Regions from separate parts of the Halanaerobium sp. genome, predicted to be linked through region 1. Evidence: riboswitches for the same ligand, from Rfam matches in the RefSeq annotation. Region 1 holds a riboswitch; the other holds the start of a gene.
The links. A riboswitch is a leader RNA that binds a small molecule or an ion and turns the genes downstream of it on or off. The one in region 1 is predicted to bind FMN.

Region 1 (3,421 bases):
ATTTTAATTCCAGTTGTTGATCATTTTTATCAGGAGGAAGAAAAGGCAGCTGTAACCATGGCTCAGGAGAGCAGAGATAGAACTATCAATGAATTATTTAAATTAGCAGAGGAAGCATATTATGAGGGGAATTATTCTACGGCAGAAAACTATTATCAGGAGATAATTGAACTTTCTCCGTTTAATTTAGAAAGCAGGCGTAATCTGGCTGTAATCTATAATGATCAGAATAAACTGCAGGCAGAAAATAAGACGCGGATGCAGTTAACGATTTTAAGTAATCAGAACCAGGACTATTTGGATCTGGCAGTTAATTTTTATGAGCTCAACAATCAGCTTGCCTCAAATTATATTTTGGAAAATAAGGTTGATGAGCAGCTGGAGCAGGAATCTCTGCGTTACCAGAAATATTATTACTTGATTAAGAATAATTTAGATTTAGATAACCTTGATAAAGCAGAAGAATATTTGATGAAAATCACTAATTTAAAAGTTAATCAGTCGGAAGTTTATCTACTTAGTGCAGAACTAAACCGGAAAAAGGATAATTTTAAGCAGGCATTTAATAATTATCAGTCAGCCTATGAGGAAAATAGAGGTCAGACATATCTCTTTAAAAATATGGCTGAGATGCTTGAACTTGCCGGTGAAGAAATTGAAGCTTATAATTACTGGCAGCGGACCCTTTCTTATGGCTGGTTTAGAGACTTAGCCTATCAGAAAATTAATCAATATCAGGATAAATATCCTCAGCTAAAACCTGATGCTGAAGATCAAGAAGAACCAGAAGAAATTAATCCGTTTACTTTAGAGGCTTCCTGGCGTGAAGTTGAAGAACTAAAAAATCAGGAAGAAAATCAGCTGCTGAGAATTGGACTCCAGGAAAATAATGAACATCTTCTTTTCCAGTATTCAGATCCTTTTTCAGTAGTTTATGATGGTAAAATTATCTATCGAGCTGAGCCGCGAAAAAATTATCTGCTCGAAATAGAAGCTGGATCAATATTTATTCGAACTGAGGAGGAAAGAGTAAGGCTCGGCAGCTCTGATCTTGAATATCAGATTTACAGCAGTCAGCAAAATTCTTCCTTTTATGTCTATAATATTAATTATGGTCAGGGATATTTCTGGCAGGGGAGCGGCAACAGACAGTACAGAGGTAATATGATCATCAAAGGTGAAGGAGAAGAGTTTACCCTAATTAATCAGGTTGAACTGACACCCTATTTGGTTTCTGTAGTTCCTTCAGAAATTTATGCCAGCTGGCCAGAGGAAGCCTTAAAGGCCCAGGCTGTAGCAGCTAGAAGTTATACGCTCAGCAATTTAGGACGCCACAGCAGTGATGGTTATGATCTCTGTTCAAGTGTTCACTGTGCAGCCTATAATGGGATAATGAGTGAAAATGAGCGCACTACAGAAGCAGTTTTATCAACTCAGGGAGAAAGTGCAGTCTATGAAGGTAGAGTTATTGAAGCTGTTTTCAGCAGCAACAGTGGTGGTTTTACAGAGCGCAGTGATCAAATCTGGTCTGCAGATTTGTATTATCTGCGGGGGGCAAATCAGATGAAAAATGATGATTATGAGTTTCCGCTGGCCCCAGTTGAGCTGCAGCAGTGGCTTTTATCTTCTCCAGAATCTTATTCTAAAGATTTCGGCAGCAGTAATTATCGCTGGCAGTTAAGAGTTCCTGCAGAAGTTATAGAATACAGGAGCGAGCTAAATAAAATTAGAAAAATAGAGGTCAATCAGCGAGCTCAGGGTGGGACAATTACTTCACTGAGTATTTACAGTGATCAGGAAAGTAAAGATTACAGTGTCTCCCAGATCAGAAGAGTACTCGGGGGTTTAAAAAGCAGCCGCTTTTATTTTGACAGCCACTATGATCAGAATGGTTATTTAAAAGAACTTTATGTTTACGGCTCCGGCTGGGGTCATAATCTTGGTCTTGACCAGTCAGCATCAGCAGGAATGGGAGCTGCAGGCTGGAATTACCAGGAGATTATTAAGCATTTTTATCCCGGAGTAGAAATTGAAAAAATTAATTAAGCAGCTGTTTAATCAAAAATTTGCTTTTTGGGAAAAAATTGCTTATAATAAAACTGACAAAAAAATATTATCTTCAGGGTCTGGTGAGCTTAAAAGCAATTCCAAACCGGTGGTATAGTCCACGAGCTTCAGCTGAACTGGTGAAATTCCAGTACCGACGGTACAGTCCGGAATAAAGAAGATTTGATAATTGATTAGCCCTGTAAAAATGGGCTAATTTTTTGTTTTAATTGGAGATAATAAATAAACAATGAGGAGAGAAAAGATGGATACAAAAAGAATTACTACAATTGCAGTTTTATCAGCTTTTTCACTGGTATTAATGCTGCTGATTCGTTTTCCGATGTTTTTACCATTTTTAATTTATGAACCAGGAGATATTCCAATCTTAATCATTTCATTTATGTTTGGGCCAGCTGCCGCACTTGGGGCTACCTTTATATTATCAATTTTAATGGCAGTATTTACAGGCCTGGGAGGTCCTTTCGGGGCTTTTATGCATTTTCTAGCAACAGGTGTCTTTGCGGGTACAGCAGGTTATTTTTATCAAAAACACCATAACAAAGTCGGAGCAATTAAAGGACTTGCAATTGGTTCAATTGCAATGACAGTTGTGATGGCAGGAGCCAATTTGATTTTTAATCCAATCTTTTATGGGATTCCCAGAGAACAGGTTCTACAGATGATGTTGCCCGGAATTTTACCATTTAATTTAACCAAAGCAGTAATTAACTCGATTATTACAGTTTTAATTTATAAAAAACTGGCAAATTTCCTGAGAAATAAGGGATTATTAAAGCAAATAAATTAGTTAAATGTTTGACAAATGCCCCTCTTTTAAGTTAAAATTTTTAATGAGAGGGGTTGTTTTTTTGCAAATAACATTTTTAGGAACTGGAACCTCCCACGGGGTACCTGTAATTGCCTGTGATTGTGAGGTGTGTCAGTCAAATAATCCAAAGAATAAAAGGATGCGCACATCGATTCATATAAAAAGTGAAGAATATAATTTGTTAATTGATACTCCGCCTGAGATGAGGCTGGAGTTAATTGCTAATAAAATAAAAAATGTTGATTCAGTTTTGATGACCCATGCTCATGCAGATCATATTATGGGGTTTGATGATATCAGGGCTTTAAACTGGTTTCAGGGTAAAGAAATGCCTGTATATGGTGATCATAAAACTTTAAATCATATAAAAAAAGTTTTTCCTTATATATTTTCCGAAGAAAATCCTGGTGGAGGAGTTCCCCAGGTTATTTTAAAGAAGATTGAAGAAGAGATGCATTTTAAAGATTTAACAGTTCAACCGGTACCAATCTATCATGGGGACAACAAGATACTTGCTTACCGGATTAATAATTTTGCCTATCT
Region 2 (3,421 bases), on a different contig from region 1:
ATTCCCGAGCATCTTATAAACATATTTGCCCAGCATATCAGTCTCAATATTAACCAAATCTCCAGCAGCAAGTTCGGAAAGATTTGTTTCTGCCCAGCTTTCTGGAATCAGTGAAATCTTTAAAATACCGTCTGTAATTCCCATCACTGTCAGGCTGACTCCATTTAAGGCAACCGAGCCTTTGTGAACAATAAATTTTTCTGTCTCCTGATCAACTTCCAGTTCTATAATTTTAGCATTATTTTCACTTTTAATTGACCTAACAGGTGCTGTGCTGTCAACATGTCCGGTGACAAAATGACCGCCAATAAAGTCATCTGGCCGCAGAGACTGCTCTAAATTAACAACTGATCCCCGCTCTAAATCACCTAAGTTGGTAGCTTTTAAAGTCTCAGGCATCACATCCGCCCTAAAATAATCACTGCCAAAATCAACTACTGTCAGACAGACCCCATTGACTGCGATGCTGTCTCCTTTTTTTACTTCATTTAGAACTTTCTCAGCCTTAATTTCCAGCTGATATTTGCTGCTGCCTTTAAATTTGCGCAAAAATTTCCCTTTTTCCTGTATTATACCGGTAAACAATAAATTCACCTCCCAGTTCAGTCCACAGTTCAGTGGCATATTTATAAACTAAACTCAGCTTTGAGTATTTTTCCTTTCTCCAATTAATAGAATATTATCTCCCAGATTTTTCTGTTCAGTAATTTTTAGTTCAACTGCAGCTGACATCATTTTGGGACCGCTGCCGCAGAAAGAAGCTATACCGTCACTGCCTCCATAAATTTTAGGAGCAATAAAATAATAAAATTTATCGACCAGATCTTCCTGCAGAAATGTATGACTTAATCTCGCTCCTCCTTCAACCAGGAGACTGCTTATTTTACGCTGATGCAGGCTTTTTAAAATTTCTCTGAGCTGAAAATAACCATCATTTTCAGCTTTAAAACTCAGAAGCTGAACCTGCTCTTTTTCCATTAATTTTTTCTTTTTGGCGTGGATTGCTGCCGCCCTGGCAGGAGGAAAATCATCGGCACAGATAATCAGAGTTTCGGCCTCTGACTGCTGATTGATAATTTTAGCATCCAGCGGAATATCAAGCAGAGGATCCAGAATAATTCTTAAAGGATCGATTCCACTTTCAGCTTCCAGTCTGGCAGTTAGCGAGGGATCATCAGCCAGCACTGTACCAATCCCAACCATAATTGCATCAACCCGGTGTCTTAATTTATGACCTTCCAGTCTGGCTCTGGAGTTGGTAATCCATTTAGAATCGCCAGTGCTGGTGGCTATATATCCATCCAGGGTCTGAGCCTTTTTTAAATAGACAAAGGGATATTCACTCTGAATATATTTCAAAAAGCTTTCATTTAAAACTTCAGCTTTTTCCTGAAAAAGTCCGACTTCAACTTCTATCCCCGCTTCTTTCAGCATTTCAATTCCTCTGCCAGCAACCTCAGGGTTCGGATCAACCATAGCAATCACTGCTCTTTTAATCCCGGAATCAATAACTTTTTGAGCACAGGGTGGAGTTTTGCCATAATGACTGCAGGGTTCAAGTGTAACATAAATATCAGCACCGCGGGCAGCTTCTCCTGCAGCCTCGAGTGCGAAGACTTCTGCATGAGGCCCTCCATACTGCTGGTGATAACCCTCACCAATAATTTCTCCGTCTTTAACCACAACCGCTCCCACCATAGGATTTGGGGAAGTACTTCCTGCACCTCTGCGGGCAAGATTTAAAGCCCGGGCCATATACTTTTGATCATCAATTGAAAAATTCTGCATCTTATACCTCCAGTACTTCTGAGATTATCACTCTTTATTTGATAGTTTTTCTTTCCCAGATATTCAAAAATATTTTTAAAATCTTTTATAGTATTAAAATAGAAAAAGCCCCTCCATCACTGGAAGGACTTTAATAGTCATTTTTTATTTAAATCTATCAACAGCTAAAAAATTCACTTATTCTGCCATAAATATACAAAATAAATTAGATTAATAAATTTAAAATCTAACTCCCTTCCAGACTTTACTGTCGGTTCTGCATTTCATCAGATCAATCCAAAATGGACTTGTGGACTATTACCACCGGTAGGGAATTTCACCCATCCTCGTTAGTTATATTCAATTTTCTAGTTATATTTTAGCATTTTAAGCTTGAATTGTAAAGTTAAATTTTACTCAAAGTTTAAATTATCCAGTCTTCCCCAGAGCTCCAGCTGATAATATCCCTCTTCATCCTGCTCAAAATTATCACCATTTAGAAGTTGAGCAAATAAAAGGAGCTGTTCTACAGACTGATTTTTAGCTTTAAATTTAAGTAGTGAGCTGCTGATATAAGGTACCTCTTCACTATAATTGAATTCTGCATTCAGCCGGGCATCAATTAAGTTTGAAATTAAATCTAATTCGCTTCTGCCCTTCGGATGGTTAAACTGCTGCAGATAATTTAAAGAATCAATATTGAGTTCAAATTCACCATTTTGAGCTAAAATACCGAAACTGCTCTGATTTACTTCCTGACTTAAATTTTCTTTCAGGACAAGCTGAAAATCACTTAGATCGAAATTAAGATCAAATTTCTGAATTTGGTAATTCTTTTTTTCCGAATCTAAATACATCGCAAAATCAGAATCGAGATTTAATTCGGCAAAGGAAAATTGATTAAACAGCTCATTTCCAGAGAGATTTATTAACTCACCATTTAGAGCAAGTTGATAATTACTCTGCAGCTCTTTTAAAATCAGTTTTTGATTTTGGCGGCTGTAAAGAACAATTTCTGCCAGTGCTGTTTCCATTTCTTCTGCCATTTCTTCAGGCTCAGATTCTGTTTTAGAAGTCTCTGCTGCTTCCACTTCTGCTTCTGTTCTCTCCTCCAGCACAGTCTCAAAATCAAGTTGATAATCAATAAATTCATTTTTTAAAGCAAAATTATTTACAGTTAATTTCTGATTCTGGCTCTGATAATCAGCGTTAAAAGCGAAGTCTCTAAAAGTAGAAATTCGCTCCCAGTTAGCTTTAGTAATTCCATAACTTCGATAAAAGGGATAATCATAAATTACTTCTTCACTTGCAATATTTAAGCGATGATTATTTTTAATCAGCTGCAGTGGTTCCTTAACAGACTGAGAATTGATCTCCCCCTGATAGCTGAGGCTGCTGTTATAAAAGTCAAAATGATTATTCTGCTGCAGATCATAAAAACTAAATTTGTCTATTTCTGCTGTAATGTCTTTTTTAGCTAAAAATTTTCCATCTTTAAGGTAATTGAAAATCTGCTGCCAGCTGAATTCTATTTCTGCCCCGTTAAGTTCAATACTCTGATCACTGTTATTTTGGAAACTCAGAGTATTAAGCTCCACCCTTCTTAAAAGTGGGTTAGAATTAATATTTAAATAACGCAGCTGATAGTTATTTT

Region 2: it holds a riboswitch for FMN, as region 1 does, so the genes downstream of both, ribD (bifunctional diaminohydroxyphosphoribosylaminopyrimidine deaminase/5-amino-6-(5-phosphoribosylamino)uracil reductase RibD) here and CI949_RS03530 (ECF transporter S component) in region 1, are expected to answer to the same signal.

The regions. Positions count from the first base shown of each region.
Region 1 is NZ_QBLR01000017.1:1,914-5,334, reverse strand. Features, by position in the region: gene CI949_RS03535 (SpoIID/LytB domain-containing protein) at 1-2,046, shown strand, start outside; FMN riboswitch at 2,112-2,233, shown strand; gene CI949_RS03530 (ECF transporter S component) at 2,312-2,857, shown strand; gene CI949_RS03525 (MBL fold metallo-hydrolase) at 2,919-3,421, shown strand, end outside.
Region 2 is NZ_QBLR01000085.1:2,581-6,001, forward strand. Features, by position in the region: gene CI949_RS10070 (riboflavin synthase) at 1-585, opposite strand, end outside; gene ribD (bifunctional diaminohydroxyphosphoribosylaminopyrimidine deaminase/5-amino-6-(5-phosphoribosylamino)uracil reductase RibD) at 640-1,788, opposite strand; FMN riboswitch at 2,010-2,126, opposite strand; gene CI949_RS10080 (hypothetical protein) at 2,181-3,421, opposite strand, start outside.